DNA from 2 places in the Thermoanaerobacter ethanolicus JW 200 genome. Region 1 is predicted to be linked to the other one. Evidence: riboswitches for the same ligand, from Rfam matches in the RefSeq annotation. Region 1 holds a riboswitch; the other holds the start of a gene.

What was found. Region 1 has a riboswitch for cyclic di-AMP ahead of EB239_RS07015 (C40 family peptidase). Riboswitches for the same ligand answer to the same signal wherever they lie in the genome.
Region 2: linked by a shared signal. The riboswitch ahead of EB239_RS07830 (cell wall hydrolase) and the one ahead of EB239_RS07015 (C40 family peptidase) in region 1 are both predicted to bind cyclic di-AMP.

What each region holds. Positions count from the first base shown of each region.
Region 1 is NZ_CP033580.1:1,419,996-1,435,927, reverse strand. It holds gene EB239_RS07035 (lytic transglycosylase domain-containing protein) at 97-669, shown strand; gene ltrA (group II intron reverse transcriptase/maturase) at 729-2,141, opposite strand; gene typA (translational GTPase TypA) at 2,592-4,415, opposite strand; gene EB239_RS07015 (C40 family peptidase) at 4,535-5,458, opposite strand; cyclic di-AMP (ydaO/yuaA leader) riboswitch at 5,464-5,596, opposite strand; gene EB239_RS07010 (IS30 family transposase) at 5,783-6,826, shown strand; tRNA gene EB239_RS07005 (tRNA-Leu) at 7,114-7,201, opposite strand; gene EB239_RS07000 (ABC transporter substrate-binding protein) at 7,396-8,979, opposite strand; gene EB239_RS06995 (nicotinate phosphoribosyltransferase) at 8,999-10,033, opposite strand; gene EB239_RS06990 (lytic transglycosylase domain-containing protein) at 10,109-10,669, opposite strand; gene coaE (dephospho-CoA kinase) at 10,693-11,289, opposite strand; gene polA (DNA polymerase I) at 11,301-13,919, opposite strand; gene EB239_RS06975 (DUF4349 domain-containing protein) at 13,985-15,133, opposite strand; gene EB239_RS06970 (sigma-70 family RNA polymerase sigma factor) at 15,130-15,705, opposite strand; gene EB239_RS06965 (sensor histidine kinase) at 15,911-15,932, shown strand, end outside.
Region 2 is NZ_CP033580.1:1,574,251-1,590,182, forward strand. It holds gene pepF (oligoendopeptidase F) at 1-488, shown strand, start outside; gene aroB (3-dehydroquinate synthase) at 787-1,857, shown strand; gene pheA (prephenate dehydratase) at 1,972-2,796, shown strand; gene aroF (3-deoxy-7-phosphoheptulonate synthase) at 2,821-3,837, shown strand; gene EB239_RS07810 (prephenate dehydrogenase) at 3,834-4,676, shown strand; gene aroA (3-phosphoshikimate 1-carboxyvinyltransferase) at 4,686-5,957, shown strand; gene EB239_RS07820 (response regulator transcription factor) at 5,976-6,665, shown strand; gene EB239_RS07825 (sensor histidine kinase) at 6,655-8,028, shown strand; gene EB239_RS14975 (hypothetical protein) at 8,115-8,273, shown strand; cyclic di-AMP (ydaO/yuaA leader) riboswitch at 8,332-8,458, shown strand; gene EB239_RS07830 (cell wall hydrolase) at 8,458-9,261, shown strand; gene EB239_RS07835 (TMEM165/GDT1 family protein) at 9,315-9,875, opposite strand; gene EB239_RS07840 (SHOCT domain-containing protein) at 10,115-10,399, opposite strand; gene EB239_RS07845 (SHOCT domain-containing protein) at 10,431-10,619, opposite strand; gene EB239_RS07850 (transposase) at 10,813-12,090, shown strand; gene EB239_RS07855 (response regulator transcription factor) at 12,515-13,210, shown strand; gene EB239_RS07860 (sensor histidine kinase) at 13,173-14,558, shown strand; gene EB239_RS07865 (SHOCT domain-containing protein) at 14,631-14,879, shown strand; gene EB239_RS07870 (creatininase family protein) at 14,962-15,687, shown strand; gene EB239_RS07875 (LbetaH domain-containing protein) at 15,882-15,932, shown strand, end outside.

The DNA of each region.
Region 1 (15,932 bases):
CTTTAAAAATTTTAATAGGACTTTTTTACTAATTTGCACTTTTAAAAGAGGTTTTAGAAGAATTTTGTCGAATTATATATTATAGGAGGGATTGAATTGACAAATATTGTAAATCAAATAATTGAAAATAAATTTCGCGAAATTCAAAGCAGACTCCCTGCTAATATAAAAATATTTAACACTGATAAACCTTTTGCTGAAGTTTTAAACAATGCTATAGAAAATCAACAATACAATTCAGGAAATGTGAGTAATAATGCGCCATCAAAAAATACAAATTTACAACAAATTGAAGATTTAATACAACGGGCCAGTCAAAAATATAATGTAGATGCAAATCTCATCAGAGCGGTCATCAAAGCAGAGTCTAATTTTAATCCATTCGCAGTTTCTTCTGCAGGAGCGATGGGACTTATGCAGCTTATGCCTTCAACTGCAAAGGAATTAAATGTATCCAATCCTTTTGACCCTTCTCAAAATATAGATGGAGGAGTAAGATACCTAAAAAATTTGTTGGATACTTACCATGACATAAGATTAGCATTAGCTGCATATAATGCTGGTCCTCAATCAGTAGAAAAATATCAAGGTATTCCCCCTTACCAAGAAACTATAAATTATATAAACAAAATTTTAAATGACTTATATAATCGAGTAGGAGCTGAATAATTATTTTATTCAGCGTCCTCTCACACCACCGTACGTACCGTTCGGTATACGGCGGTTCATTAGGAATTGTGTACAATTAGATATCTTTGGGATAAACTCTTATAACCTATGCTTTCAAAGTATTTATTTGTAAGAGTCTTATTTAGGATTGGGCTATTGGATATTCTCCAGTAGCCTTTCCTTGTATTGGCGTATTCCCAGGCTTTTTGTTCTTCTACTCCTAGTTTTACTAAGTTATCATGCTTCGTTTTTATCTTCTTCCATTGTTTCCATATACATGCCCTTAGTCTTCGCCTTATCCATTCGTCAAGGGTTTTCATTATGCTTTTCGCGTCTGCTAATCCAAAATAGTTGACCCATCCTGTTGTTATTTGATTTAGTCTTTTTATTCTGTTTTCCATGCTTATTCCCTTGTTCCGATTGGTTATTTCTCTTACTTTTTCCTTAAACCTTTTGATGGATTTTTCATGGATTCTTATTCTTACTTCGTTTTCTTTTGTATAGAATGAAAATCCAAGAAATTTTCTTCTCCATGGTCTATCTACAGCACTTTTTGCTTCGTTGACTTTTAGTTTTAATTTGCTTTCTATGAATTTCTTTATGCTCTTCATTACTCTGTTTCCTGCAGACCTGCTTTTTACATATATGTTGCAGTCATCTGCATATCGGCAGAATTTATGCCCTCGTTTCTCAAGTTCTTTGTCTAGTTCGTCCAACATTATGTTTGCTAATAGGGGACTTAATGGCCCTCCTTGGGGTGTCCCTTCTTCTGTTGATATTTTGATTCCGTTTATCATTACTCCTGATTCTAAGTATCTTCGTATTAACTTTAGTACTCTTTTGTCCCCTATCCGCTTTTCTAGTTTGGACATTATTACGTCGTGGTTTACTCTGTCAAAGAACTTTTCTAAGTCCATATCTACAACCCATGTGTATCCTTCATTTATGTATGCTTCTGCGGCTTTTATTGCGTCTTTTGCACTGCGTCCTGGTCTGAATCCATAACTGCTATCAGAAAATGTATGGTTGTAGACTTTATTTAGTATTTGGGCTATTGCTTGTTGTATTAGTCTGTCTAGTACTGTAGGTATTCCTAGTAGTCTTTTTCCTCCATCAGGTTTGGGAATTTCTACTCTTCGCACTGGTTGTGGTTTGTATTTCCCCTCCAGCAGTTGTTGTTTTATGGTTGCCCAGTTTTCTTTGAGATACGGTAGAAGTTCATCTACTCCCATCCCATCGACTCCATGGCTTCCTTTATTTGCAACAACGCGCTTGTATGCTGCTTCCATGTTCCCTCGTTCTACTATCATTTCAAGCATCTTGCCGGTATATCTTTGTACCTCGTTTCTTCCATCTTCCGACGCCGATGATATACTATGCACTTCCGTTGTCTTTTGAAATTCCATTTCTCTATTCAACGGATAGCCTCTTGGTTGAGTTGTCTGCAGTCTCTGCATATCTTTCGAGTCCATAAGATTTCCAAAACCTCCTAACGTTCGGTCCTTCCTTATCTATTATTGTCTAGATAAGTACTATGACCTCTGCTGACTTCTCAAGGTTCAGCCATACATCACTGCATGGGTTGTCACTTCAGATTTTACTTCCATGACTTATCCTTGAGACCTCCCCGGGTAAGAACGATAACTTTCATCTCATATATCTGCCAGATTTACTGTATGGGATTCGGGTAGTGTTGGACTTCGTTTTGTTACGCAAACTCATCCATCCCAATTCAGCCTCTTATCTGGTTCTTGTTCATCAGACCGAGATTTTGCCTTAAGCTTCCTTCAGATTCCACCTCACGATGGACACCCTTGCTCTTGGCTAGTGGTTCCCACTACCAAGCCCACAGCGGACTTTCACCGCCTAGTTATCGCCCATGCCGGGCGCACATAAATAATAAAGGAGCCAAAAAGGCTCCCTTATTTGTTATATTTTGCATTTTTATATCTTTGTTGTGAATCCAAAATCTTTTTTCGTATTCTAATGCTTTGAGGAGTAACTTCAACCAATTCATCATTATCTATAAATTCTAATGCTTCTTCTAAAGACATCTTTTTTACAGGAGATAGCCTCAAAGCTTCATCCGCCGTTGCAGACCTTAAATTTGTCACATGTTTTTTCTTACATACATTGACATCAATATCTCCACTTCTTGAATTAACTCCCACAACCATCCCTTCATACACTTTTGTACCTGGCTCTATAAAAAGTGTCCCTCTCTCTTGAGCATTGTAAAGGCCATAAGTTGTCGCAACCCCCGTCTCAAAAGCTACAAGAGCGCCTCTCGTACGAGAAGGAATGTCTCCTTTGTAAGGTGCATAATCATAAAAGACAGAGGTCATTATGCCATTTCCTTTTGTATCTGTTAAAAATTCAGACCGATACCCTATTAAGCCTCGTGTAGGTATTTTAAACTTAAGCCTTATAGTTCCTGGCTTTAATGTGTGCATATCCATCAATTCAGCTTTTCTCGGTCCTAATTTTTCCATCACAACTCCCATATATTCTTCAGGAATATCTATTGTCAAAAGTTCAATAGGTTCCATTTTTACTCCATTTATTTCTTTAAAAATCACTGTAGGCTTAGAAACCTGTAATTCATACCCTTCCCGTCTCATAGTCTCAATTAAAATAGAAAGATGCAGCTCTCCTCTTCCAGACACCTTAAAAGAATCAGTAGAATCTGTTTCTTCAACTCGCAATGCGACGTTTGTCTCTAGCTCTTTAAAAAGCCTTTCTCTTAAATGTCTTGAAGTAACGTATTTACCCTCAGTTCCAGCAAAAGGACTGGTATTTACACTAAAAGTCATAGAAACTGTTGGCTCTTCTATGCGAACAAAGTCTACCGCCTCGGGGTTATCTCTATCTGCAATGGTCTCTCCAATCTCAATATCGCTTATGCCAGAAACCGCCACAATATCTCCCAAGCTTGCTTCTTCTACTTGCACTCTTTTTAGTCCTTCAAACTGATATAGATTATTTATGTGAACTTTTTGTATTGACCCATCTCTTTTACATATAGCCGCTTCTTCCCCTGAAATTATTTTTCCTCTAACTACTTTTCCAATGGCAATTCTCCCAATGTAATCATCATAATCTAAAGTAGTCACTATAAGTTGTAATGGTGCTTCAATATCTCCTATTGGTGCAGGAATATAGTCTAAAATCGTATCAAAAAGAGGTCTCAAGTCATGAGACTCTTCTTCTAAACTTAATTTTGCTATACCTTCTTTTGCAGAGGTGTAGACAACAGGGAAATCAATTTGGTCATCATTTGCTCCTAATTCAATAAATAGATCTAAGACTTCGTCAATAACCTCCTGAGGCCTTGCATCAGGCCTATCAATTTTATTTATGACAACTATAGGTTTTAGATCCAGTTCCAATGCTTTACTTAATACAAAACGGGTCTGTGGCATAGGTCCTTCAAAAGAATCTACCAACAAAAGTACCCCATCTACCATTTTTAATACTCGCTCTACTTCACCGCTAAAATCTGCATGTCCTGGGGTATCCACTATATTTATTTTCACATCTTTATATCTAACAGCAGTATTTTTAGCAAGAATTGTTATACCTCTTTCTCTTTCTAAATCGTTAAAATCCAAGATCCTTTCCTCAACTTTTTCATTTGCCCTAAAAATACCGCTTTGTTTAAGCATAGCATCAACCAAAGTAGTTTTACCATGATCAACATGAGCAATAATGGCTATATTTCTTACATCTTCTCTTACAAATTTCATAAGGTATCTCCTTCCATAAAATAGGCTATATCGCGTATACAGTATTATATAATATCTCAAGGAATAAAAATAGTCAATATAAAAAAGAGCACTCTCTAGAGCACTCTTTTTATCATAGGTCATTTTATAATTCTTCTTGCTGTAACATAATGTTCTTTATAATACCCTTCGTTTAAAGGACTTATTATGACCTTCCCTCTACCTGAAGAGCTTTGTATAAACTCACCATTACCTATATATATTCCTGAATGATTTATCACACTGCTTCCTAAAGTTTTAAAAAATACCAAATCTCCTGGTTGAAGATTGTTATAACTTACATATTCTCCTGCAGTAGCTTGCTCATTTGCCGTTCTTGGTAAATTAATACCTACATTCTTGAAAACATATTGAACAAAGCCGGAACAATCAAATCCTTTTGGAGTTGAACCTCCATAGACATAAGGAGTCCCCACAAAAGACTTGGCAAAATCTATTAACTTATCTATCAAACTCCTATCTACTTCACCCCTTGAGATACTTGAAGAGCTCCTCACTGCTAAGTATTCTCCGTAAATCCATCCTTCTCTTCCGTCCGAAAGCTTTATTTTATACCACCCATTTTGTTTACCCAACACATTCACTGTAGTATTCTTGTTAAGCTGTGCTACAACGCTGCCAGATAAACCCGCTTCACTTCTCACATTAACGTAACTACCTGTCACTATACCAACACTTGCTGCTTTTTCCGAATCTCCTCTTGAGACATTAGAAGAATTTCTTACGGATAAATATTCACCAAAAACCCATCCTTCTCTTCCATCAGAAAGCTTTATCTTGTACCACCCGTTTTCCTTATCTAACACAGTCACTGTGTCATTCCAATTTAAGCGGGCAATGACACTTCCTGATAAGCTTCCTTGAGTCCGCACATTTACATAATTGCCTGTAATCTTTCCAACTCCCAATCCTTCCGCAAACGCTGGGTTCAAAAAAGAGCTACCAATCAGCGTCGCACCAAACACAGAAATTCCAAAAATCATCTTTCCTATTCGCTGATCCACTGCAAATCTCCTTCCTTTATTGCCTCCGGAGTTAGCTGTCGGGTGCGGGACAGAAGGTATCCCTACTGCAGCTTAAAGCTACAGATTAACCCCAAAAAGCGGTTCCTCCGTACCTTTCGGATTCGGCAAGATTGCATATTTTGTCCTTTTGTCTTATCTTATCATATCCTACAGTCAAAGTCAATGTTTACATTATAATTTCTTAAATTTTTTAATCTTGGTTAGTTGTATAATTAAATGCAACAGATAAAAAAATAGAAACCATAGTGAAAATCGTGTATGATATAGGTGTCAACTAAACATCATACAAGGAGGATTTTCACTATGGTTCATAATAATGATACCACAAAAAAGCGTTCTTTTAAACACTTAAGTAGCTATGAACGAGGAGAGATCTATGCATTACTCAAAGAAGGAAGAAGTATTCGGTATATTGCTAAAAAACTTAATCGATCTCCAAGCACTATAAGCCGTGAAATTAAACGTGGAACTACTACACAACTTAGAAGTGATTTATCTTCTTATACAAGCTATTTTCCTGAAACCGGTCAAGCTATCTACGAAAAAAATCGTTCAAATTGCGGAGCTAAATTTAAAGTAGCTAAAGCAGAAGATTTCTTGAAATATGCTGAAAATAAAATATTAAATGAAAAATGGTCACCAGATGCAGTTGTAGGCTATTGTAAAAAAGACCCAAGCTGGAATAATAAAACCATTGTTTGTACTAAAACACTGTACAACTATATAGATAGAGGATTATTAAAAGTTAAAAACATTGATTTACCTTTAAAACTACGTTTAAAACCAAGGAAGAAACAAAATCGTAAAAATAAACGTATTATGGGCAAAAGTATTGATTTTAGGCCTAAAGAAGTTGAAAGCCGTGAAGTTTTTGGGCATTGGGAAATAGATACGTTAATTGGCAAGAAATCTAATGACAAGGTCCTTTTAACATTAATAGAGCGTAAGACTCGCCATGAAATAATATTCTTATTAGATGCAAAAGACAATAAATCTGTTAAAGATGCATTATCAAAATTAAAAGATATGTTTGGTGACAATTTAAACAAAGTATTTAAAACAATAACATCTGATAATGGTACAGAGTTTAGTGATTTAGAAAGTGCTCTTTTAGAATATGGCGTAGAAGTATATTATACACATCCATATTCATCTTGGGAAAGAGCTACAAATGAACGACATAACGGTCTTATACGACGTTTCATCCCTAAAGGTAAAAGTATTAAAGATTTATCTATAGATACGATAAAGAGAGTAGAAAACTGGCTTAATAACCTTCCACGAAAATTGTTAAATTACAAAACGCCTAAGGAATACTTTTATGAAGAGCTGGCAAAAATCTGTTAAGCCCATCCCTTATAAAGTTTAGAGCTCGTTCGTGATTTGTCAAGGGGCAGGCTTCGCCTGACTTTAACCCTTGACAAATCACGACCTTCGCTCAATTTGTTAACTAAGATGGGCTTAAGGTTATATATGATTTGTTCCAAATCCTATATCTACATGATTTTCATTAGGTGTTGCATTTAATATTGCAATTTATATTTTTTAATCTTTTTTTAATATATTTTATAAAAAATTAATAATTTGTGTGACAAAAAAATAAAAGGCTTAACGCCTCTTTTCTCTTTTATTTATGGTGCGGGCGGTGGGACTTGAACCCACACGAGATCATCTCTCACATGCCCCTCAAACATGCCTGTCTGCCAATTCCAGCACGCCCGCCTGCGTTTTTATTATACTGCTCACTTAACTCGTTTGTCAAGGTGGCAAACCTATTAATCATTTCAATTAAAATATCCATCACTGAATAGTCATACACCCAAACGTACGCGTCTGCCAGTTCCGCCACCACCGCACGCTTTATTTAATTTCGTCACACTATGAATTATATAATCTTTTTAGGTCAGTGTCAATACCTATTTTTTGATATACCATTTTTCTATATTGTTAAAAACATTAAATCCAGTAGGGTCCACAACTTTTACATTGTCATATGCCATAACTGCTCCTTCAATATAGAAAAGGCCAATTATGGGTTGTTCCTCTAAAAAAACTTGTTCCAAAGCCTGATAATCTGTTTTTAAAGAATTCTCTTCTGAATCATAAAAAATTCTACTATATATTTCATCAACTTTAGAATTACTATAACCCATAAAATTGTCTTTGCCTTTTGTCATAAACATTGTAGACATATCTTGATTATAACTTAAATTCCACTCCATTAACACCAAATCAAATTTACCCGAATATACAGAACTTAGTAAATTGCCCCAATCTTTTGGTACAATGTTTATTTCAATTCCTACATCTTTTAAATTATTCTTTATAATTTGAGCAACTTTAATCAAATATGGATTATTTGCATTTACCAGCAAATCAAATTTGAGCTGATAAGTTCCATTGCTCCTTATCCCTTTAACTAAATTCCAACCACTTTCCTCTAATATTTTATTTGCCTCTTTTATATCGTAATTATGAGATACTATTTTATTGCTATAAAGCCACGAATCAGGGCGAACGGGAATACATGACTTTAACCCATGACTGAAATATACATCTCTCAAAATTTTGTCAACATCTATTCCATAACACATCGCTTTCCTGACATTTGAATCTTTCAAAGCTGGCTTTTGATAATTAGGGGCCATAAATACATAATCTTGCATAACGTATTTATAAATATTTACGTTTGAAATCTCTTTGTATTTATCCCAGTCTATGTCACTTAAAAAAGTAAAATCTGCTTCTTTGCTTTGAAAAGATGTTATCATAGCATTTTCATCAGGCACAATTTTAAACACTATACTATCTATATAAGGTTTGTCGCCTCTATAATAAGGATTTCTTTCAAAAATAATTTCTCTGCCAACGCTGTAAGAAGATATCTTATATGGCCCTGTACCAATAGGTACAATATCTTTATTTAAAATATCTTCCTTACCTTTATATTGGTGCTCAGCTAGAATAGGAAAAGTAAACAAAGCTATTGGATTTGCAACAGGTTTATTTAAAACAACTTCAAATTCATAATCACCATTTGTCTTATAAGAGGAGAGATAGTTAATGAGAATATCCCTATAAGGACTTTTTACATCCTTATTTTTAAAAGAATCAAAAGTAAATTTTACATCATTAGCTGTAAAACTTACTCCATCCTGCCATTTAACATTCTTTTTTAAATAAAATTTTATATTAAGTCCATTTATCTGCCAGTTTTCTGCTAATTGAGGAATAGGTTTTAAAGTTTTATCCAAGGTAACTAATCCTTCCAATGACAAATTTAACATTTGCCTTACTCTCTCATTGTCATTCAAAAAAGGATTTAATGTATCAAAAGAAGTAATATTTACTCTTAAAGTGCCACCCTCTACTGGCTTTTCTTCTTCAATCTTAGTTTTGTCCTCAGATGCTTGAGGTAAATTTACCATATTTTGCGGAGTAGTTTTGCATCCTGTAAAAATAAACATCAAAATGAAAGATAATATAATAAATTTTCTCATTAACTATCATCTCCGAAAACTATTTTATCTTTTTCAATTTTTTATTTTCGATAATTCCAGGAATTCTCCCTCTTTTAGCAATAGGTACTCCTTCCACTTCTTTTATATCCATTGTCATATCAATAGGTTGAGCATCAGATATGTAACTTCCTACTCCAAAAGCATCTGCTCCACTTTCAGAAAGTTCTGCTACCCGTTCTGGGTTTAAACCTCCAGAAACTATAATTTTTACATTTGTAAATCCTTTTTGATTTAATCTTTGCCTTAGTTCATACACTAAACTAGGTGTAACTCCACCTCTTTCTGATGGAGTATCAAGTCTTACTCCGTATAATCTATCCCCTAAAAATTCAGCAACCCTCAAAGCCTCTTCCACTTCGTCTTTAAAAGTATCAACTAAAATGGTTATCTTTTCATCAAGGGGAGTTATATCTCTGTAAGCTTTCGCCACTTCTAATGTATCTCCTGCAAGCAAAAAAGCAGCATGAGGTACTGTCCCTTTAGGGTCTTTCCCCATTAATTTTGCACCTAAAATACAGCTGGCATCATCTGCCCCTCCTACTAAAGCCGCCCTTTCCATCACAGGTGCCACAGCTGGATGTACATGCCTTGCACCAAAACATAATATTGGTTTGTCTTTGGCAACTTCTTTAAGCTCCCTTGCTGCTGTTGCCCAACCGGAAGAACTTGCAAGAATTCCTAATATTGCCGTCTCATAAATTCCAAACTCACTATAAGGCCCTTTTATCCTCATTACTGTATCTTTAGCTTCAAAAGTGTCCCCTTCTTCCAAAGACCATACTTCCACATTTTTGTCTTTAAGTAAACTCATTACTTCTGGTAACCCTGCAAAAACTCCTTTTTTTCTTGGAAATATCTCCGCTGTGACTATTTTATCTTGTACACCAAGATATGACAAAATATCCTGGGTTCTTAAAAAATACACATCTGTAGTCCATGCATTTTTTATTTCTTCATGAGTAGCTGAGAAAAACTCCCTATCCTTTTCAATTTTTACTTCATTTAAGTCTTTTAAATGCTTTAATAGTTTCATTTGTGTCCTCCCTTTTTATTTTCTTTTTTAACGATACTATTATACCAATTTTTCAGCTTTTTTTGTATATTCATATCAACTTTTAGTTTCATATATAAATTTATATATCTGATAAACTGCTAACACCTTTTTTATATATCTATTTGTCTCAGGATAAGGAACAGCATGTAGCTGTTTCCCATCTTTGGAAAATCTCTTGTCTTTAAGCCATGCATCTACATTTCCACTACCTCCGTTATAAGCTGCTACAGCTAACTGTATATTTCCATTAAAAGTTTTAAGAAGATAAGTCAAATACCATGTCCCCATCTGAATATTGTATTTAGGCTCAAAAAGCATATCATCGCTGTAGTTTTTTATCCCTACTTTATTGGCAATCCATCTTCCAGTATCTGGTAAAATTTGCATTAATCCTATAGCATTTTTGCTAGAAATTGCATCACTTTTAAAATTACTTTCTACTTTTATTACAGCAAAAATAAGATAGGGGTCTACGCCATACTCTTTTGCGTAATAAACTACATAATTGTGGTATTTAAGAGGATAAATTTTTTTTAAAAAATAATGAGTATTTAACTCGTAAGTAAACAAAAGACCTACTAATATCAAAAATATTACCGCAACTTTTTTCCTCAAAGTAACTCCTCCGATATTATGATTTATGTTGCAAATCTTCCCCAAAATAGTGTAACTTGTTTTTCCATAGCTTTAAAATCTTTGCTATTGTTTATTATAAAATCTGCGTACTTCATCTTTTCATCCAAAGGCATTTGACTTTTTATTCGGTTTATTGCATCTTTATAAGAAAGTTTATCCCTTTCCATAACCCTCTTTATTTGAGTTTTTGAATCTACTACTACTAGCCAAACCTCATCTACCATTTTATAAAGTTTCATTTCAATTAAAAGAGCTGCATCTAATACAATTGCATTTTGCTGATTTTTTTTTCTTTCTTCTTCTATTTTTTCTTTTATCCGCTCTATTATTATAGGATGAGTAATTTCGTTTAATTTTTTAAGCTTCCTTCTGTCAGCAAACACAATATTACCCAATTTTTTTCTGTCAATTTCTCCGTCTTCCTTTAAAATTTCTTTTCCAAAATATTCTACAATTTTATTATATGCTTCTGTTCCTTTTACCATTATTTCTCTCGATACAATATCTGCATCAATAATCACAGCACCCATCTTCTTTAAAAGCTTAGAAACAGTGCTTTTTCCTGATGCAATACCGCCAGTAAGTCCAATTACTTGCATTTTTGTACACCTCACTTGGCTAAAAACCAATTGGGCCCTATACCAATTTCAACAACAAGAGGAACTTTTAGTTTTATCACATTTTCCATATTTTCTTTCAATATTTTCTTTACAATATCTACTTCATCTTTATACGTATCTACTACAAGCTCATCGTGCACTTGCAATATAAGTTGAGACTTTAACTGCAATTTTTTAAAATCTTCATAAACTTTAACCATTGCCATTTTTATTATATCAGCCGCACTTCCCTGTATTGGAGCATTCATTGCTAACCTCTCAGCCTGCGACCTTTGAGTAAAATTTCTTGAGTTTATCTCAGGAATATATCTTCTTCTGTTCATTATTGTAGTCACATAGCCATTTTCTTTTGCAAATCGCACTATTTTTTCAATATATTCTTTTACTCCTTTGTATCTTTCAAAATAATTATTTATATACTCTTTTGCCTCTTTTCTTGATATTTTAAGGTCTCGAGAAAGCCCATAATCGCTAATGCCATATATTATACCAAAGTTTACGGCTTTTGCCGCTCTTCTCATTTCAGGTGTAACTTTTTCCATTGGGACTTTAAAAACTTCAGCAGCTGTTCTTAAATGTATATCTTCGTTATTCATAAAAGATTCTATTAGCTTCTCATCCCCCGAAACATGTGCTAAAACCCTTAGTTCAATCTGAGAATAATCAGCCGAGACAATATACCCATCTTTAGTCCGCGGAATAAAAGCTCTTCTAATTTGTCTGCCAAACTCTTCTCTTATAGGTATATTTTGTAGATTCGGCTCGGTACTGCTTATTCTGCCTGTAGCAGTGACCATTTGCTTAAAATTAGAATGTACTCTATTGTTTTCATCCATGAGAGGCAAAAATCCATCTATATAAGTAGATTTAAGTTTTGTAAGTTGCCTATACTCTATTATATCACTGACAACATCATTATAAGGAACTAATTGCTCTAAAACTTCAGAATCTGTAGAATATCCTGTTTTTGTTTTCTTTATTACTGGTAAATTTAACTTTTCAAACAAAAATTCACTTAATTGCTTAGGGGAATTTACATTAAATTGATACCCTGCCTCTTTATAAATTTTATCTAGTATTTCTGCTATTCTATCATCTATTTTTTGTGAAAGCTCTTTTAGGACTTCTTTATCTAATGTAAAACCACTTACTTCCATTAATTTTAAAACTTCTACAAGAGGCATTTCTATTTCTAATAAAAGTTTTTTCATGTCCATTTCTTCAATAAAATTCATCAACTTTTCTCTTAAATCGAATAGATGTACACATCTACTGCAAATGTAATCTGCAAGTATATCTTCTCCTATTTCTTCAAGCTTCTTTTTATCCCTACCTTTGCCAAATACCTCTTCATAAGATGGAACATCCACCTTTAAATATTTTTTCAGCACGCGGTCCAAATCATAGTTAGACTCAGAAGGATTTAAAAGATAAGCCATTACAGCAGTATCTATGTACTTGCTTTTACACTCTATTCCTTTATAAGAGAGTTTAACTAAAAAATCTTTTATTTCGTGGGTTGTAAATTCAAACTCTTCTTTTTCAAAAATCTCTTTTAAATCTTCTATTTGAAAAACATCAATATAAACAGTATCCTCTCCAAAAGAAAAAGCTATTTTCTTTATTTCCCCTTCATAAATTAGTGGATAAAAAGCAATATTTCTGCTGTCTTGCAATAAAGTTATTAATTTTCTTATATCTACTTTTGACCATTTTTGAACTTTATGATTATTTACAATCTCTACGTTATTTTTTTTCTTTATGTTATCAATCAAACTAAAGAATTCTAATTTATTAAAAAGCTCCAAAAGCTTCTCCTCATTAAAGTCTTTTACTCTATATTCCTCAAAATCTATCTCAATAGGAATGTCTCTTTTTATAGTTGCAAGTCTTTTACTCATTACAGCTAATTCTTTATTATTTTCTATATTTTCCTTTATCTTACCTTTGAGTTGAGAAAGATTTTGAAGCAAATTTTCAACACTGCCAAATTCTTTTAAAAGTTTAATCGCTGTTTTTTCTCCTATATTAGGTATCCCTGGGATATTATCAGATTTATCCCCCATTAACCCTTTTAAATCAATAAATTGCTGAGGAGTTATTTCATATCTTTCTAAAACAGCCTTTTCGTCAAATTCCTCCATCTGAGTTATACCCTTTTTAGAAATCTTAACTTTCACTTTATCTGAAACTAATTGAAGCGCGTCCCTATCTCCTGTAACTACAAGCACTTCCATTCCTTTTTCCTCTGCCAGCTTTGAAATAGTACCTATGATGTCATCGGCTTCGTAACCTTCTAATTCTAAAGTCTTTATATTAAAGCCATCTATAATTTCTTTTAAAAGGTCTACTTGTTCTGTGAGTTCCTCAGGCATTGCTTGTCTTGTAGCTTTGTAGTCTTGATACTCTTTGTGTCTAAAAGTAGGAGCTTTTTTGTCAAAAGCTATAGCTATATAATCAGGTTTTTCCTCTTCAATAAGTTTTATAAGCATCATAGTAAAGCCATATAAGGCATTTGTATGTAATCCTTCACTTGTAGTAAGCATTGGCAAGGCATAATAGGCTCTGTACATGAGGCTACTCCCGTCAATTACTAAAAATTTAGACATTAAATCACTCCCATTTTTATTTCTTTGTATTTTAATATACCGCAAAAAAAAGAAGATGTAAATTGTCATCTTCTTTTTTTGAAATAGATATACACTTTATACCCAATAAAAGCCAGTGCACCATAAGGTAAAACTATTGCCAATATTATTATCAGCTTCTTTATAAAAAATATTAAAAAATTTACATTATTTATAAAAGCTTGTTTTATATCTCTACCGATTCCCTTAAAAGAAACTAGAGTCGTAGGTTTCTCAACCTTGGAAACCTCTCTTATTAAAAGATTTATGGTTCCTAGCCTCGTAAGATTTTCCCATACTTTTAACTGTTCTTTCATTGATTCTATATCGCTTCTTATCCTGTTTATTTCGGATTCTACTTCAAGCATTTCCTTGACTGTAGAAGCCTTATTCATAATGTCTTGAAGTTTTTGTTCCTCTATTTCTAAGTTTTTTAGTCTTGCTTTTAAATCATAATACTGCTCTGTAACGTCTTTACTATCTATTCTTAAAGCTGTTACTTTACCAAATTCTTTAATCTGAGAAATCACACTTTCAAATTTATCTTCCCGCACCTTCAAAACAAGATTTATCCTTTTGGTATTATCGGTAAATACAGTTTCATCAGAACTTTCAATAAAGCCTTCTGCTTCTTTTACCAATTTAAACACTTTATCATAACATACATTGACATCTTCTACTTCTAAGGAGATGGTTGCATTTTTTGTAATTTTCCTTGAAGTTCCTGCTGGCAATCCTCTTTGACCAGTGATTGAAAACATATTAACTTCATTATTAATTCCTTCCTTTTTAGACAAATCAGCACTTTGAGTCATTTTGATATTGTTTGAAGGAGCACTCGATTCTATTCGTGAGGATTTATCAAATTTAAAAATATTTACTACAAATACTGTCATAAGTATGAAAGAAGCTGCAATAACTGCTACTGTTAACGTCTTTTTTAGCCTTTCTTTTTTCTTCTCTAAAATATTTTTCTGGTAAACCAATTTTTCGTGTATTTTTTTATTGAAATCTTCAGGTAGTTCTAAAGGAGGCATATTTTTTAAACTTTCTATTATATTTTTCTCCAGTTGATATTCTTTTCTGCAACTTTCACAGCTTTCTATGTGCTTTTCTAATTCTTCCTTTTGTGCTACATCCAATTCACCATCTATATATCGGGGTATAAGTTGAAGTGCCTTTTTGCAATCCATCATACTTGCCTCCTTTCGTCTAATGATAAAAATTCTGGCAAAGACTTTATTCTCTCTTTAAGCAGATTCCTTGCTCGCCACAAGCGAGACTTTACAGTGCCTAAATTCAAATTCATTATCTTGGATATTTCTTCATAGTTTAAACCTTCTATATCTCTTAAAATCAAAACCACTTTATAGTCTATAGGAAGTTTGTTTATTTCTTTCATTACAATTTCCGCAGTTAATTTTTTATCTACCACCTCTTCAGGAGTTTCAAAATCTTTTACTCCATTTTCAAATTCCTCTATCTCTCTAAAATTACTTCTTTCCACATTTCTTTTTCTTAAATAATCTATAGCACTGTTTACAGCAATTCTATAAAGCCATGTTCTGAAACTACTATTCCCTTTAAATTTTTTTATATTTAAATACGCTTTAAGCAACGTCTCCTGCGTAAGGTCTAATGCTTCTTCTCTGTCAAAAATAATCCTTAATATCACATTGTAGATGTATTTTTGATGCTCACTTGCGAGAATTTCAAAAGCCTCCACATCTCCAGCTTTTGCCCTCTCCAACAACTCCTCCTGTCCCACCTTCTAACCTCCCTTTCATTCAATTTAGACGTAAAAAAATAAAACTTGTTCCCAAATATTAAGATGCAATATATGGAAAATATGTGTTGCAGGAAAAAAGTTATTTCTGTAGAATAAATATAATTAAGATATATATTAATAATACGACATGCTGATTACTTTATCCTTCTAATTTAGAAAATTTTTGATAATGGAGTGAACAAATATGTATGAGCTTCTGATAATAC
Region 2 (15,932 bases), 150 kb from region 1:
AAGATGAAAAAGAAAAACTTTATCTTTTGAACCACTTCTTTGAGGAATTTAGAGGGACAGTCTATCGGCAAGTTATGTTTGCTGAGTTTGAAAAACTCATACACGAAATGGCAGAGAGAGGAGAACCTCTTACAGCGGAAGTGTTAAACAAAAAATATTATGAATTAAATAAGCTCTACTATGGAGATGACATAGTGGTAGATGAAGGAATAAGCTATGAGTGGGCGAGAATCCCACATTTTTATAGAAATTTCTATGTTTATAAATATGCTACTGGATTTTCTGCGGCAATAGCTATTTCTCAGATGATATTAAATGAGGGGGAAAAAGCTGTAGAAAGGTATAAGGAGTTTTTAAAGAGCGGGAGCTCTGATTATCCCTTAAACCTTTTAAAGAAGGCAGGAGTGGATTTAACTACTCCAAAACCAGTAAATGAAGCTTTGGATGTTTTTGAAAAATTGCTTGATGAGTTTGAAAAAATGCTATAATGAATCAAGAGGGCAGTAAAAGAGACTGTCCTTTTTTGTTTTTTAATAATCAGTAGAACCAGAATTTGAAGACATGTACCTCTATTATTTTGATAAAGAGCCAGAGGAGGTTTAAAAACTGCTTACTTTTATCTATTTAATGTTGTATAATAATAAAGTAAACAATTTTTCCAAACAAAAGTTCAAACACTGGGGACGGTTCCTTCCGTCCGATTTCAACTTAAAGTTCAGATAAAAGGAACTGTCCCCTTTGTCTGTGATGTATAATATTAAAATAAAAAAGTGTGAGGTGTGAACTTTGGATTTTATAACAGTTGATTTAAAAGAAAGGTCTTATCCTATTTATTTTGCCTATGATTATTTGGATAAAGTAGGAGAAGTGATAAAGAAACATGTGAGAAGCAGTAAAACATTTGTAATAACTGATTCTAATGTTTATCCTTTGTATTTTGAAAAACTCAATGAAAGTCTTAAAAAAAGTCGTTTTGATGTGTCATATGAAGTTATTCCTGCAGGGGAAACAAGTAAAACAATGGAAATGGCACAAAGGCTTCTTGAAAAAGCTTATGACTATGGACTTTTAAGAGACAGTTCAGTTATAGCTCTTGGAGGAGGCGTTGTAGGAGACATAGCTGGATTTGTCGCAGCAACTTACATGAGGGGAATAGACTTTGTGCAAATTCCTACGACTTTGTTGGCGCAGGTTGATAGCAGTGTAGGGGGCAAAGTAGCAGTCAATCTAAAAAAAGGCAAAAACATAATAGGAGCTTTTCATCAACCTAAAATGGTATATATAGACACCGCCGTTTTAAACACGTTAGATAAAAGAGAAATACTTGGTGGATTAGCTGAAATAATCAAATATGGTATTATATGGGATTTTAGTTTATTTGAGTATATTGAAAGCAACATTTATGAAATTTTAGATTTAAAAGAAGATAAATTAAGGTATATAATCAAAAAATCTTGCGAAATAAAAGGGAAAATCGTATCTCTTGATGAAAAAGAAGAAAACCTGCGTTCAATATTAAATTTTGGCCATACAATAGGACATGCCATTGAAGCTTTAACAGGTTATGAGAGGTATATTCACGGTGAAGCTGTTGCTATAGGTATGGTATACGCTTGTAAACTTGCATTAAATTTAGGGTATATTGATGAAAAATATTTTGAAAGAATTTTTTCTTTAATACAAAGGACAGGATTACCTACAGATTATGAGGATTTGCACAAAGAAGACATCGTAGAGGCTATAAAACTTGATAAAAAGAGTAGAGAAGCCAAAATAAATTTTGTTCTTCTTCGTGGTTTAGGAAAAGCTGAAGTTACGACTGTTAAAGAGAAAGAAATCTTAAAAGTTTTAAAATAAGCGGGTAACCGCTTTTTTCTTTATCTTTTTTAGACTTTATGAAAAATTTACTTGACTTTACTTATGCAAAGTATTAAAATATCACCAATATTATAAATTGCAAGGGGGTGTTGGATGAAAATTGGTTATTTAGGGCCTAAAGGAACATTTTCTGAAGAAGCTGTTATAAAATACACACAAGGTGTTGAAAACTGTGAAGTTGTAGAGTTTAACACCATTCCGGAAGTCATAAATTGTATAAGCAATAGCTTATGCGAAGAGGCAGTAATTCCTATTGAAAACTCTATCGAAGGTTCTGTAAATATTGCCGTAGATATGCTGATAAACGACGCAAATGGGATAATGATAAAAGGAGAAGTGATAATACCTATTTCCCATTGCTTGATTTCGGATGCTCCAGTTGAATTTAAAGATGTACATTGTATACTTTCTCATCAGCAGGCAATTGCTCAGTGCAGGGAATATATATCTAAAAAATTTCCCAATGCGGAAATAAAAGCTACAGACAGTACTGCCCAAGCAGTCTTAGGTGTCAAATCTAAACCTGGAGTAGTGGCGATAGGTCCTGAAAGAGCAGCTGTTATTTACGGTATGAGAATAATTGATAGGGACATACAAGATGTAAAAGAAAATTATACAAGGTTTTTGGTCCTTTCTCAAAAGGACGGGGTTGTCACAGGGAAAGACAAGACATCAATAGTCTTTTCTGTCCCAAATGTTCCAGGCAGTTTATATAACGCTTTAGGGGTTTTGGCCAACAAAAAAATCAATATGACAAAAATAGAATCTCGACCTTCAAGGAAAAAACTTGGGGAATATGTTTTTTGGGTGGACATTGAGGGGCATAGAGAAGATGAAATAGTAAAGAGTGCCTTAGAGGAGTTAAAAGGTAGAACGGATTTTTTAAAAGTATTAGGTTCATATCCTAAATTTAAGTAGAACGGTAGAATGGAGGAATTGAAAATGGTAATTGTTATGAATATTGATGCCACTGATAAGCAAATCTCTGATATTACAAATCTTTTAACATCTCTTGGTTTAGGTTACCACATTTCAAAAGGTGAAGAAAAAATAGTCATAGGTGTTATAGGTGATAAGAAAAAATTAGAAGGTAAGGCTGTAGAAATGATGGAGGGAGTAGAAAAAGTCATTCCTATTGTGGAGCCTTACAAACTTGCTAGTAAGATATTTAAACCAGAGCCAACTGTGGTAAAAGTAGAAGACATCGAAATTGGTGGAAGCAACATAGTTATAATGGCGGGCCCTTGTGCGGTAGAAAGCAGAGAACAACTCTTTGAAAGTGCTATGGCTGTTAAAAAAGCGGGAGCTCAATTTTTAAGAGGAGGAGCATTTAAACCGAGAACATCACCTTACTCCTTCCAAGGCCTTGAAGAAGAGGGCTTAAAGATGCTAAAAGAAGCTAAAGAACTTACTGGACTTAAGATTGTTACAGAAGTTATGGATGTCCATTCAGTTGAACTAGTGGCGGAATACGCTGATGTTATACAAATAGGTACAAGAAATATGCAAAATTTTCCATTACTTAAAGCAGTAGGTAGAATCAACAAGCCTGTTTTATTAAAGAGAGGACTTGCGGCAACATTAGAAGAGTGGTTAAGTGCTGCGGAGTATATCCTAAGCGAGGGTAATAAAGACGTCATCCTATGTGAAAGAGGAATAAGGACGTTTGAAACTTATACACGAAATACTTTGGATTTAAGTGCAGTCCCAGCCATAAAAAAGTTGAGCCATTTGCCTATAGTTGTTGATCCCAGTCACGGGACTGGGAAATGGCACCTTGTAGCTCCTATGGCTAAAGCTGCTATAGCAGCAGGAGCCGATGGCCTCATTATTGAGGTACATCCAGACCCTAAAAATGCATTATCCGATGGGGCTCAATCCCTTACTCCTGAAAATTTTGAGACTTTGTGTGAGGACATAAAGGTTATCGCTAAAGCAGTAGGGCGTGATTTTGTATGATAAAAAATGCGGTTATTGTAGGATTGGGTCTTATAGGGGGATCAATGGCAAAAGCATTAAAAAAATACACAGATATAGACATTATTGGTGTTGATATAAATAGAGACAGTTTACAAAAAGCATTAGAAGAAGGAGTAATTTCTTACGGCGTGACAGACCTTGATTTTCAAGTAGATGCTGATGTAGTTTTTATATGCACGCCTGTTGGAAAAGTTGCTGAAAAGGCTAAAAATATACTTCCTTATTTAAAAAAAGGTTGTATTGTAACTGACGTTGGAAGTACAAAAAAAGTTATAATGGAAGAAGTGCAAAAATTTTTACCCGATGAAATTTTTTTCATCGGGGGCCATCCTATGGCTGGCACAGAGAAGGCAGGTTATGATAACGCTGATGCAGATTTATTTGTCAACTCTAATTATTTGTTGACACCTTTTGATAATGTAAAGGAAGATGTTTTAGATTTATTTATAAATGAAGTAATAATAAAAATAGGTGCAAAACCGGTAATAATGGATTATAATAAACACGATGCCATTGTCGGAATAATAAGTCATGTACCTCATATTCTTTCTGCTACCCTTACGAATTTTGCTCATGATAAATGCAGTGAAGCATTTAAATACGCAGCTGGTGGGTTTAAAGATACTACGCGAATTGCCTTGTCTCAGACTGAAATATGGAAAGACATAATTTGTACAAACAAAGAAGTTATTTTGGAGTTACTAAAAAATTACAGGGAAGTCCTAAGTGACTTTATTTGTTATTTAGAAAATGACGATATTGACACCATACAAAAGTTTCTTGAAGATGCAAGAAAATATCGAAACACTATAACTTGAGGTGTTGTTATGGATATTGAAGTTAAAAAGAAAAGATTTTTAAAAGGTATTATCTCAGTCCCTGGAGACAAGTCAATATCCCATAGAGCTGTAATGATTGGGTCAATTGCAGAAGGGATTACAGAAATTGAAAATTTTCTTTTAGGAGAAGATTGTATATCTACTATTAATTGTATGAAGAATTTAGGAGTTGACATTGAATTAAAAGGGACAAATGTTAAAGTTCATGGAAAAGGGCTTTATTTAAATAAAAGCGAAAAAATCCTTGATGTAGGAAATTCAGGTACTACCATTCGGCTTTTGATGGGTATTCTCGCTGGTCAAAAGTTTGAGACAACGCTTACAGGTGATGATTCTATAAAGAGACGCCCTATGGGAAGAGTGATAACTCCTCTTAGTATGATGGGAGCGAAAATAGAAGCAAGAGAAGGAAATTTTGCACCTCTTACGGTTTTTGGAAACAAACTTAAAGGCATATATTACAAAATGCCAATTGCCAGTGCACAGGTTAAGTCCAGCATAATGTTGGCAAGCCTTTACGCTGATGATAAAACGACTGTTGAAGAGCCTTACCCTTCAAGAAATCACACGGAACTCATGTTTAGCTCTTTTGGTGCTAAAGTGGATGTAAATGGCACAAAAATAACTTGTTACCCTGGTTACAAATTACAAGGGCAGAGAGTTATTGTACCAGGGGATATATCGTCAGCAGCATATTTTATTGTTGCTGCAACTCTCGTTCCAAATTCGGAGGTTACTATAAAAAATGTAAATGTAAATCTTACAAGGACTGGTATTATCGATGTGATAAAAGAGATGGGAGGAGACATTGTCTTAACAAATGAAAGAACTATAAACAATGAAAAAGTAGCGGATATAACAGTTAAGACTTCAAGGCTAAAAGGAATTGAAATTGGAGGAAGTCTTATTCCAAGGCTTATTGATGAAATTCCAGTAATAGCAGTTGCAGCAGTCTTCGCAGAAGGGAAAACAGTGATAAAAGATGCCGAGGAGTTAAAAGTAAAAGAAAGCAATAGAATAAATACAATCACTTCAGAATTAAAGAAAATGGGAGCAAAAATTTTTGAAACAGAAGATGGGATGATTATAGAAGGGACGGGTTTTTTAAGAGGAAATACAGTGGAAAGTTACAACGACCACAGGATTGCCATGTCTTTATGGGTTGCTGGACTTATAGCAGAAGGAGAAACTAAGATAAAAAATGCTGAATGTGTAAATATTTCATATCCAGATTTTTATAAAACCTTTGATATGCTATAATATCATTGGTGATGAATGATGAAAGAAAAGATACTTATCATAGAGGATGAAAAGCACATAGCCCGTTTTTTACAATTGGAGTTTGAACATGAAGGATATACTGTCACTGTGACTTACGATGGACTTTCTGGCTTAAAGGAGGCATTAGAAGGAGATTATGACCTTGTGCTTTTGGACATAATGCTTCCGGGAATTGATGGATTTGAAGTTTTAAAAAAAATAAGAGAACATTCTGACATACCTGTTATAATGCTTACTGCCAAGTACGAAGTAAAAGACAAAGTGGAAGGACTTGACATTGGAGCTGATGACTATGTGACAAAACCCTTTTCTATAGAAGAGCTTTTTGCAAGAGTGAGGGCTGCTTTGAGAAAGAAAAAGCCGCATCTTAAAAAAGATGTGTTAAGATATAGCGACATCACTATGGATTTGACAACTCATGAAGTAAGAAGAGCGGGTATAAAAATTGAACTTACAAAAAAAGAATTTGACCTTTTAGAGTTTTTAATTAAAAATGCGAATATAGCTTTGACAAGGGAAAAAATCCTTGAGTGTGTGTGGGGTTATGATTATTATGGAGATACTAACATAGTGGATGTATATATAAGGTATTTAAGGAGCAAGATTGACGACCCCTTTGACCGGAAGTTAATCCACACCATAAGAGGAGTGGGGTACACTTTGAAGGAGGATAAGGATGAAGATTAAACTGTGGCCCCGCCGCATAACTTTAAGGATAGCTCTTCTTTATTCTGTAGTTTTTTCAGTAATATTGGTTGCGCTTAATGCTTCTGTGCTTTACGGCTTAAAATATTATTTAATATACCAAGCAATGGACCAAGTAACAAGCCAGGCAGAGGCTATAAAAAGTAAACTGGGGGAAATAAAAGAGGACGTCAATTTATCTGAAAAAGATTTGATTTTTTCAAGCATACCAAATGAAAATATTTATACAAAAATATTTGATGAAAAAGGGAATGTCATCTATTCTTCTAAAAGATTAGAAAGAATTAATATTCCTCATGATGTAAACATAGATATTCCTGTTAAAATTGACAAATATGATAAGGATTTTACTTACCTCAATACCATTTTTAAAAGCGATGATAAAGTGTTCTATATTCAAGTGATAAAAGACATGGAAAATGAATATTTGTTTTTGAAGCTACTTTTTATTTTGATGTTTTTTGCGGATGCGGCAGGAATTTTTGTGTCCTTTATTGCAGGATATTTCGTTACAAAGAGGGCTTTAAGACCTGTGGATTATATGGCAAAAGAAGTAAGAGAGATAGATGCCCATGGGTTAAATAAAAGACTTAAAATATATGGAGAAGACGATGAACTTACAAGATTGGCAAAAACCTTTAATGACATGCTGGATAGGTTGGAAGATTCTTTTAAAAGGCAGAACATGTTTGTCTCTGATGCTTCTCACGAACTTAGAACCCCAATTTCTGTAATAAAAGGGTATATTGACATGTTGGATAGATGGGGAAAAGAGGACAAAGCCGTATTGCAAGAGGCTATAGAGGCGATTAAAAGAGAAACGTTAGACATGGAGCATCTCATTGAAAGACTCCTTTTGTTGGCAAAAGGAGATAATAAGTCAATAAAGTTAAATAAGGAACAATTTAATTTAAAGGATGTAATAAAAGAAGTTGCAGAGGAAATAAAAATGTTAAATGAAAGCAAAAATATAGTTGTAAAAGGGCAAAATGACATAAATATAACGGCTGACAAAAAACTCATTAAAGAGCTTATAAGGATATTTTTAGACAATGCAGCAAAATACACTTCTTCAGATGGCAATATAGAAATTGATGTGGGGAAAGATAATTCAAAAGCCTATATAAAAATTAAAGATGATGGCATAGGTATACCACAAGAAGATATTCCACATATTTTTGATAGGTTTTACAGAGTAGACAAAGCGAGAGCCAAGGAGACAGGTGGGGCAGGATTGGGATTAGCTATTGCTAAGTGGATTATTGAGGAACACAAAGGAAGTGTCACTGTAAAAAGTGAAGTAGGGAAAGGTAGTGAATTTACCATAACATTGCCTTTAAGGTGATGTTATTTTTTTATCGAACTTTGCTCTTGAAATTCTATATATTGTGTGGTATTATAATAATACAACAATATATAGAGGTGATTAAAATGAAAAACCAAGTGGCAGAGGATAAAAAACAGCTAAAAGAAAATAAAGCTGATCAAAATAATGTAAATGTGTTTACATGTCCGGATTGCGGTGCTAAATTGGTTCATGAGGGAGGTTGTGTTTTCTGTCCTTTCTGTGGTTACAGTGAGTGCCAGTAAGTACCTATCTTTCCACCAGTTTAATATGGACACAAGTTAAATATCCGGCTATAATTTAGTTAAAAATATGCCGAATCCCCGATAAGGGGTACGGGGGAACTAAATTGGGGTGAATCCACTTTTGTGGTAGGGTGTCCCTAACCCGAACCCGTCAACTAACCTCGGAGGCAAAAGGGGGAACAACATGTTTAATATTCGCATCAAGGTCAAACCTCTCATCGCATCAGTTATAGCCGGATTGTTTATTTCCCAATCAGTATTTGCCGCAACTTACACAGTTAAACCCGGCGATACCTTATGGGGTATAAGTCAAAAATACGGGACTACCTATACTAAGCTGATGTCTTTAAACGGCCTTCAAAATACAATAATATATCCAGGGCAAGTTTTACAAGTGCCGGGCAGTGATAACACATATGTTGTCCAAAAAGGTGACAGCTTGTACTTAATTGCTTTAAAATACGGTATTACTGTTGATATGCTCAAATCTGCAAACGGATACAAAAGCGACATAATATATCCTGGACAAGTCTTTATTATACCCCGGGATACTTCTTCTAATAGGACATATCAGGATGTCAGCAGAGGTTCTATTGAAAGGGGTGTAATACCCTACACAAAAGATGAATTTGACCTCCTTGCGCGACTTGTTACCGCGGAAGCAGATGGAGAACCATACCAGGCTAAAGTAGCAGTTGCGGCCGTAGTAATAAACAGAGTTAAAAGTGGTATTTTCCCTAATACTATAAAAGACGTGATATATCAAGTCGATGCATACGGAAATTACCAATTTACTCCTGTGTTAAATGGGTGGATAAATAGACCTGCCTCAGCTGACGCTATAAGTGCAGCAAGAGATGCGTTAAGTGGTGTTGACCCAACAAACGGAGCCTTGTATTATTTTGACCAAAGTTCTACTAATGCGTGGTTGTGGTCACTTCCTATAGCGGCAAGAATAGGTAATATGGTTTTCTGTTACGGCAGGTAAAACTTCCGATGAGAGGGTCAAAAACGGGTACAATTTAAGTACCCGTTTTTGACTTAGAAAAACAATTTATACAAAGTAGAAAGACCAAAGGCGATGAATATGAAAGAAGATAGATATTTTAAATATTTTGAAGGGATTCTTTTATTAAAATAAATGCCTACAATTATCCCTAATACATCTGCTAAAAATATTCCAAGAGTAGTGCCTATTAATATGTACAGAGGACTGTTGTATGATGCAGTCAAAGCTATAGCAGCCAATTGCGTTTTGTCTCCAAATTCTGATAGTACATATGTACTTATAATAGTTGCAACAGGACCGTATTTTGAATTTTTTATTTTTTCCTGTTTTGTTTCTTCCTCTATTAAAGTTGAAATTCCAAAAAACAAAAATAATAAAGCAGCTGAAAATTTTATATAAAAAATGGGAATGTATTCGGTGATATACGAACCAAATATCACAGCAATACCATTGTTTATTAAGGCTGCGATAAATATACTTATAAGAACAGTCCTTACTTTAAAAAGAGTAGCAAAGGCCATTGACATGAGCTGTGACTTATCTCCCATCTCAGAAGTAAAGATAAGGACAAATGATGTGACAAGTGCCTCCATTTTATTGCCTCCCCAACTATTATATTTGCTCTATAAATAAATTAGGACCTTTACATAATATGTAAAACATATTATGTAAAGGTCTCGTTCTTTAAGGTAAAGCCAGGGTTTCCCGATATGTTGACTTTACCACATATAAGCTATGCGAACTACTCCCCTTTACTCAATATATTGTAAAAAATTTATCATAAAATGTCAATAGGAGCAATGTAAACAACAATAATGTCAAATTATTTAGCTTATTTTTTTAACATTTTAACTATTTCTGTATATTCGTCTGAAGTAATTTCACCTCGAACGTATCTTAACTTGGCAATTTCTAATGCTTCATTATTAGGATCTGTATCGTGTTTTTTAAAAAAGTTAACATTTCTAATCTGTTTTACTAGCAAGTAAATTACTACACCTATTAAAATTAAGAACAATATATTGGTAAGTCCACCGCCGAACCAAGTTCCATAGCCACAAGGATAATATCCTCCAAACCAACGACCTAAACCACCCATCATATATCCTCCAAACATTATTTTCTTCTCCTCTCTAAATATTTAAATTTTACAAAATACTTTTTAATTTGTTATACTCTTCTTCTGTAATTTCACCTTTAGCCAAGCGTATATCAAGTATTCTTTTTGCTTCGTTTGTTTGGTAATTTTTGTTTTCATGTAAATTATTAATCATTCTTTGCAGGTCACCTGTTTTGTACAAATAAAAGCCAATTGCCAAGATTAATATAAGACCCATACTTTTCAACTCCTTTCTATTTATCGAATAGGCTTGTGCAAAATTCAAAAGCCTTCATTTAAGCGATTCTGAAGACATACTTTTTTTCTATCACTCTTGAATTTTTTATCTTTTATGTAGGATTTCACCTCCCATTTGTCGAATTATTATATATACAGCATGAAAATATTTCTTAAGGAGGAGGAAATCCTACATGTACCAGCTTCAATTACTTTTAAATATACCTGAACTCTTTACTTCCCAGTCTAAAATAGACTTTTATTCTTCTATGTTTAAAAATCTTGATCTGTCTTCAATACCTGAATTCCCTTCCTCTAGTCCTGGCCGTAAGGGTTACTCTCATCATGCAATGTTTAGAGCTTTTATTGTTATGAAAGCTGAAAGATTCGGTACAATTTCTGACCTTTTAGATTATCTCCGCAATAATCTTATCATTGCTCATCTTTGTGGCTTTAACATCCTTAAACCTCTTCCTTCTTATTGGACTTTCCGCCGTTTTATTAATGAGTTCTCTCATGATTATTTGACCTCTATCTTTCAAAATCAAGTCAATATCCTCAAAAATATGGGTATTATCTCTGGTGAGTTTATTTCCATGGACTCTACCCCTATTAAAGCTAACACTAAGTTAAATAACCCTAAGTCTTTTTCTAAAAATAAATTCTCTAAAGATAATCAGCCTAAGTCTGATAAGGATTGTAAATTAGGCGTTTATTCTGCTTCTAATGATTCTTCTAATAAACGTTATAAGTTTTATTGGGGCTATAAAAATCATATTATTGTTGATGCTATCTCTGGATTACCCATCGCTGAAACTACTACTCCTGCTGATGTCCCTGATTTTGATGTCGCTTTGTCTTTACTTGCTGATACTAATAATTGGTTTAAACTGACTGGTACTAATTTTATCGCTGATAAAGGTTATGACGTTAAGAAACTCTATAATTATGTTAGAGATACTCTCCATGGTCATTGTTTTATTCCTCTTAACAAGCGTAATTCTAAAAATCCCCCTCTGACTGATGATGGTTATATGGTTTGTGAAGCAGGTATTAAAATGCTCAAAGACGGCAAGCAATATTTTGATGGTTTTATTAAGCAAAAATTTGTTTGCAAGTTCTGCAATTCTAAAGATGACTCTGCTTGCCCTATTCAGCATCCTAAATATTTTAATGGCAAAAAGCATAGAGGCTGTACTAAGTATGCTATTATATCTTCTGATTATAGGTCCTCTATTAATAGAGACTCCCTATATTTTAAGGCTGTCTATAAATTGAGGATTGAATCAGAAAGATATAATTCCCGCTTTAAAGCTCTAGATTTTGAAAAAGCTTATGTCAGAAATATTAATTCTGTCAGCAACCTTAATACTTTTGGCCATATTACTTTGCTTACTGTCGCTATTGTAGCTATTAAACTGGGTAAATTTGATGAGTTTAAGTCCCTTGTTGGTCTGATGCAATCGGCTTAACTTTTGCTGAATTTGGTTCATGCCATTTTTTAACATTTGACTTCTACAGGATATTTATGCCCTTTTTTAGCTCCTCTTTTTGTCTTTTCTTTTCCTTTACCACTTTCTTTATGTTCGATTGTCAGTCCTAATTACTATATATTGTATGTCATACATATTTTGGCTTTTGTTCGTGATTATTTTTATTAATTTTGCACATCCCTATTTATCGAAAAATTGTTAACTTGCTTTCACCTTTATTTTAAAACTTACTTTTGAAGAAAATATGAAGAGAAAATAAATACAGTTTAATTAAAATAATTTCCAAAAGTAGGCGATTAGATTTTTGCAAACTGTGATGTATAATATATTAAAAGAAGTTTATCAAGCTATCTTCATAAGTTATTCATAATTTTGCTGCAAAATAATAAAGGGTGGATGGAAGATGAATAAGAAAATATTTGTGGTTGATGACGAAATAAAAATACTGGAAGTTGTAAAGTCATATCTTGAGCATGAGGGATTTAGCGTTATTACCGAAACCAATGGCAATAACGTTTTAAATACATTAAAAAAAGAAAAACCGGATCTTGTTATACTTGATCTTATGTTGCCAGGTATTTCAGGAGAGGAACTGTGCAAGAGAATACGGCAGTTTTCCAATGTTCCGATATTGATGCTTACAGCAAAAGTTCAAGAAAGTGATAAAATTAATGGATTTTCCATAGGTGCTGATGACTATCTTACAAAACCATTCAGCCCACGTGAATTGGTTATGAGAGTAAAGGCAATATTAAGGAGGACAAGTGATGATGTACCTCTTGCTGAAGTAATGTCTTTTAATAATGATGACCTTGTGGTCGATTTTAAAGCACACACGGTGAAGAAAAAAGGAGTAGTTGTAAATCTCACTCCAAACGAATTTAAAATTTTAAAGTTTTTAATTCGCAATCCTAACAGAGTCTTTACAAGAGAAGAATTAATTGAAAAAGTTATGGGATTTGACTATGAAGGCTATGACAGGACGATTGATGCACATATTAAAAATTTAAGACAAAAAATTGAAGACGATACGAAAAATCCAGTGTATATTAAAACGGTGTATGGTGTTGGATATAAATTTGGTGATGGAAATGTTTAGAAATAATTTAAGAACAAGGACGGCTATTGTATTTATTTCAATAGCTCTTATATCGATTGTTATTGTAAGTATTACAACAAACATCTTAATAATAAATAGCTTTGGAAATTATGTTACAAAGTCAACAGATAAAGAATTTAGCAATATAGCTAACACTCTTGCTGCAGTGTATAAATCTGAGGGAGGTTGGAAAAGTACAACAGGGCGTGAAATTGGCCATGCAGCTATGATGGAAGGGTATGGATTAAGACTTAGAGATAAAGATGGTAAGATTATATGGGATTTTTCTTCAATGTCATATATGATGAATATGATGGGAAAATGGAATAAGAAAAATATTTCTAAAAAAACTCTTCCCATCATTGTGGATGAAAAAACAGTGGGATATGTGGATATAATTTATTATGGGCCGATGATGATGAGTGACTTGGATTTTAAGTTTTTATATGACATTAGCAGATATAATGTTATAGCAACGGTGATAGCTATTTTTATAGCATTGATTATAAGTATTTATGTGTCAAATTATATTACAAGACCGTTAGTTAATATTACGGAAGTTGCTAAAAAGCTTGAAAAAGGTGATTTTACTGCAAAGGTATATGATATACCTAAAGAAGAAGAGCTATTTAAGCTCACAGCGGCAATAAACCACCTTGGAGAATCTTTAAAAAATCAAGAAATACTAAGAAAACAAATGACCTCTGACATTGCACATGAGCTTAGAACACCATTGACAACATTGCAGAGTCATATTGAAGCAATGCTTGATGGGGTTTGGGAGCCGACGCATGAAAGACTGAAAAGTTTAAATGAAGAAGTCTTAAGACTTATAAACATTGTAAAAGACCTTGAAACATTGAATAAATTTGAATCTGACATGTTAAAGCTTAATAAAATCAAATTTGACGTAAGCGAATTAGTAAAGAACATTTTAACAAATTTTGAAGCATCTTTTGCTGAAAAAGAACAAGAAGTTGTAAAGAACATAGAAGATAACATTATGTTGTTTGGTGATAAGGACAGAATAGCACAGGTCTTCGTTAACCTAATATCAAATTCAAATAAATATACTCTTGTAGGTGGCAAAATAAAAATAGACTTTTATAAAGATGGCGATTATGCAGTATTTATTGTAGAAGATAATGGAATGGGTATATCAAAAGATGATATTCCTTTTATTTTTGAAAGGTTTTACAGAGGAGAAAAATCAAGAAATCGTGAAACAGGTGGAAGTGGAATAGGGCTTTCGATTGCAAAAGCCATAGTACTAGCCCATGGAGGCAAAATAAACGTTGAAAGCGAGATAAATAAAGGGAGTAAGTTTACTGTTAAAATTCCCCTATAAAAACTGGTTCATAAGTTTTTCATAATGGCGGTGTATAATTATTTTTGAAAGGAAGAAAGGAGGGAAAATATTATGATGAGAATGATGTATGGCTGGGGTTGGGGATATGGCATAGGTGGATTTATTTGGAGCATTGTCTGGATGGCAATAGAGATAGGTTTAATAGTTGCTGCAATATACTTTATTATATCATTATTTCGAGGCACAAAAAATAGAAACAAAGAGAGGGATGCGATAGAAATTTTAAAAGAAAGATATGCAAGAGGGGAAATAAGCGAAGAGGAATATCTTGAAAGAAAAAAACGACTTGAAGAAAAATAATTGTAGTATGTAGGTATATTTAAATTTGATTTGAATTATGATATCCTTAATTTGTAATAATCAAAATAGGGAGAGAAGTTACATGTATTTAATAAACTATGCTTCTGATGACTTTCAAAAAAACTTGCAAAAATCAGATATAGTTATAATTCCTGTAGGCTCTGTTGAGGCTCATGGACATCACCTTCCTTTGGGAACTGATATTTTTTCGCCTAGACTTTTTTGTGAGATGATTGAAAGAAAAATTGGCGATTATGTGTGGATTGCACCTGAAATACCATATGGGCAAAGTTACGACTTATCTGTCTACCCTGGCACAATTCATGTGCCTTCAGAAGTATTAGCGGAGTACGTGTATGCAGTGGGTAAAAGCTTATATGAAAATGGACTTAAAAAACTTATTTTTTTAAACGGACATGGGGGAAACATAAATGCTCTCAATCTTGCCAGTGAAAAGCTAGTCCAGCTTGGAATGGTAGTTTTAACAATAAATTGGTGGCTGGACTTTACAAAGGAAATACTTACTATTACACAAGGTCAAGGCCATGCAGGAGAAGATGAAACCTCAGCTATTTTGTATTACAACGAGAAACTTGTTCAAATGGATAAAGCGACAAAAAATTTAAAAAAGCCTCTTTATAGGGTTTACTTTAAAGACAGAGGAAAAGTATTTTATGAAAATGCCATGTCTGGAGACGCTACTCTTGCAACAAAAGAAAAAGGTGAAAAAATTTTTGAATTATTGACAGAAAAGATTATAAAGATAATCTTGGATATCCGTGAAGGAAGGTATTTTGTAGAGGAATAAGGGGAAAAGACATGATTGTATCTTTTACAACAAGCCTTAAAAGCTTTTAAATGAAGCTTTTAGGGCATTTTTATTTTATAAAATTTTCTAAACTTTTAATTTCATTTTTTCGTTGTGTATTTACTTTTTTTGCGATATAATGTAAACAAGTATTATAACCTGATATAAATGTTAGGTTATATGAGGTGGAAATTATGATTAGGGAAGATATATTTGGGAATTCTCCTCAAATTGCTCATACAGCT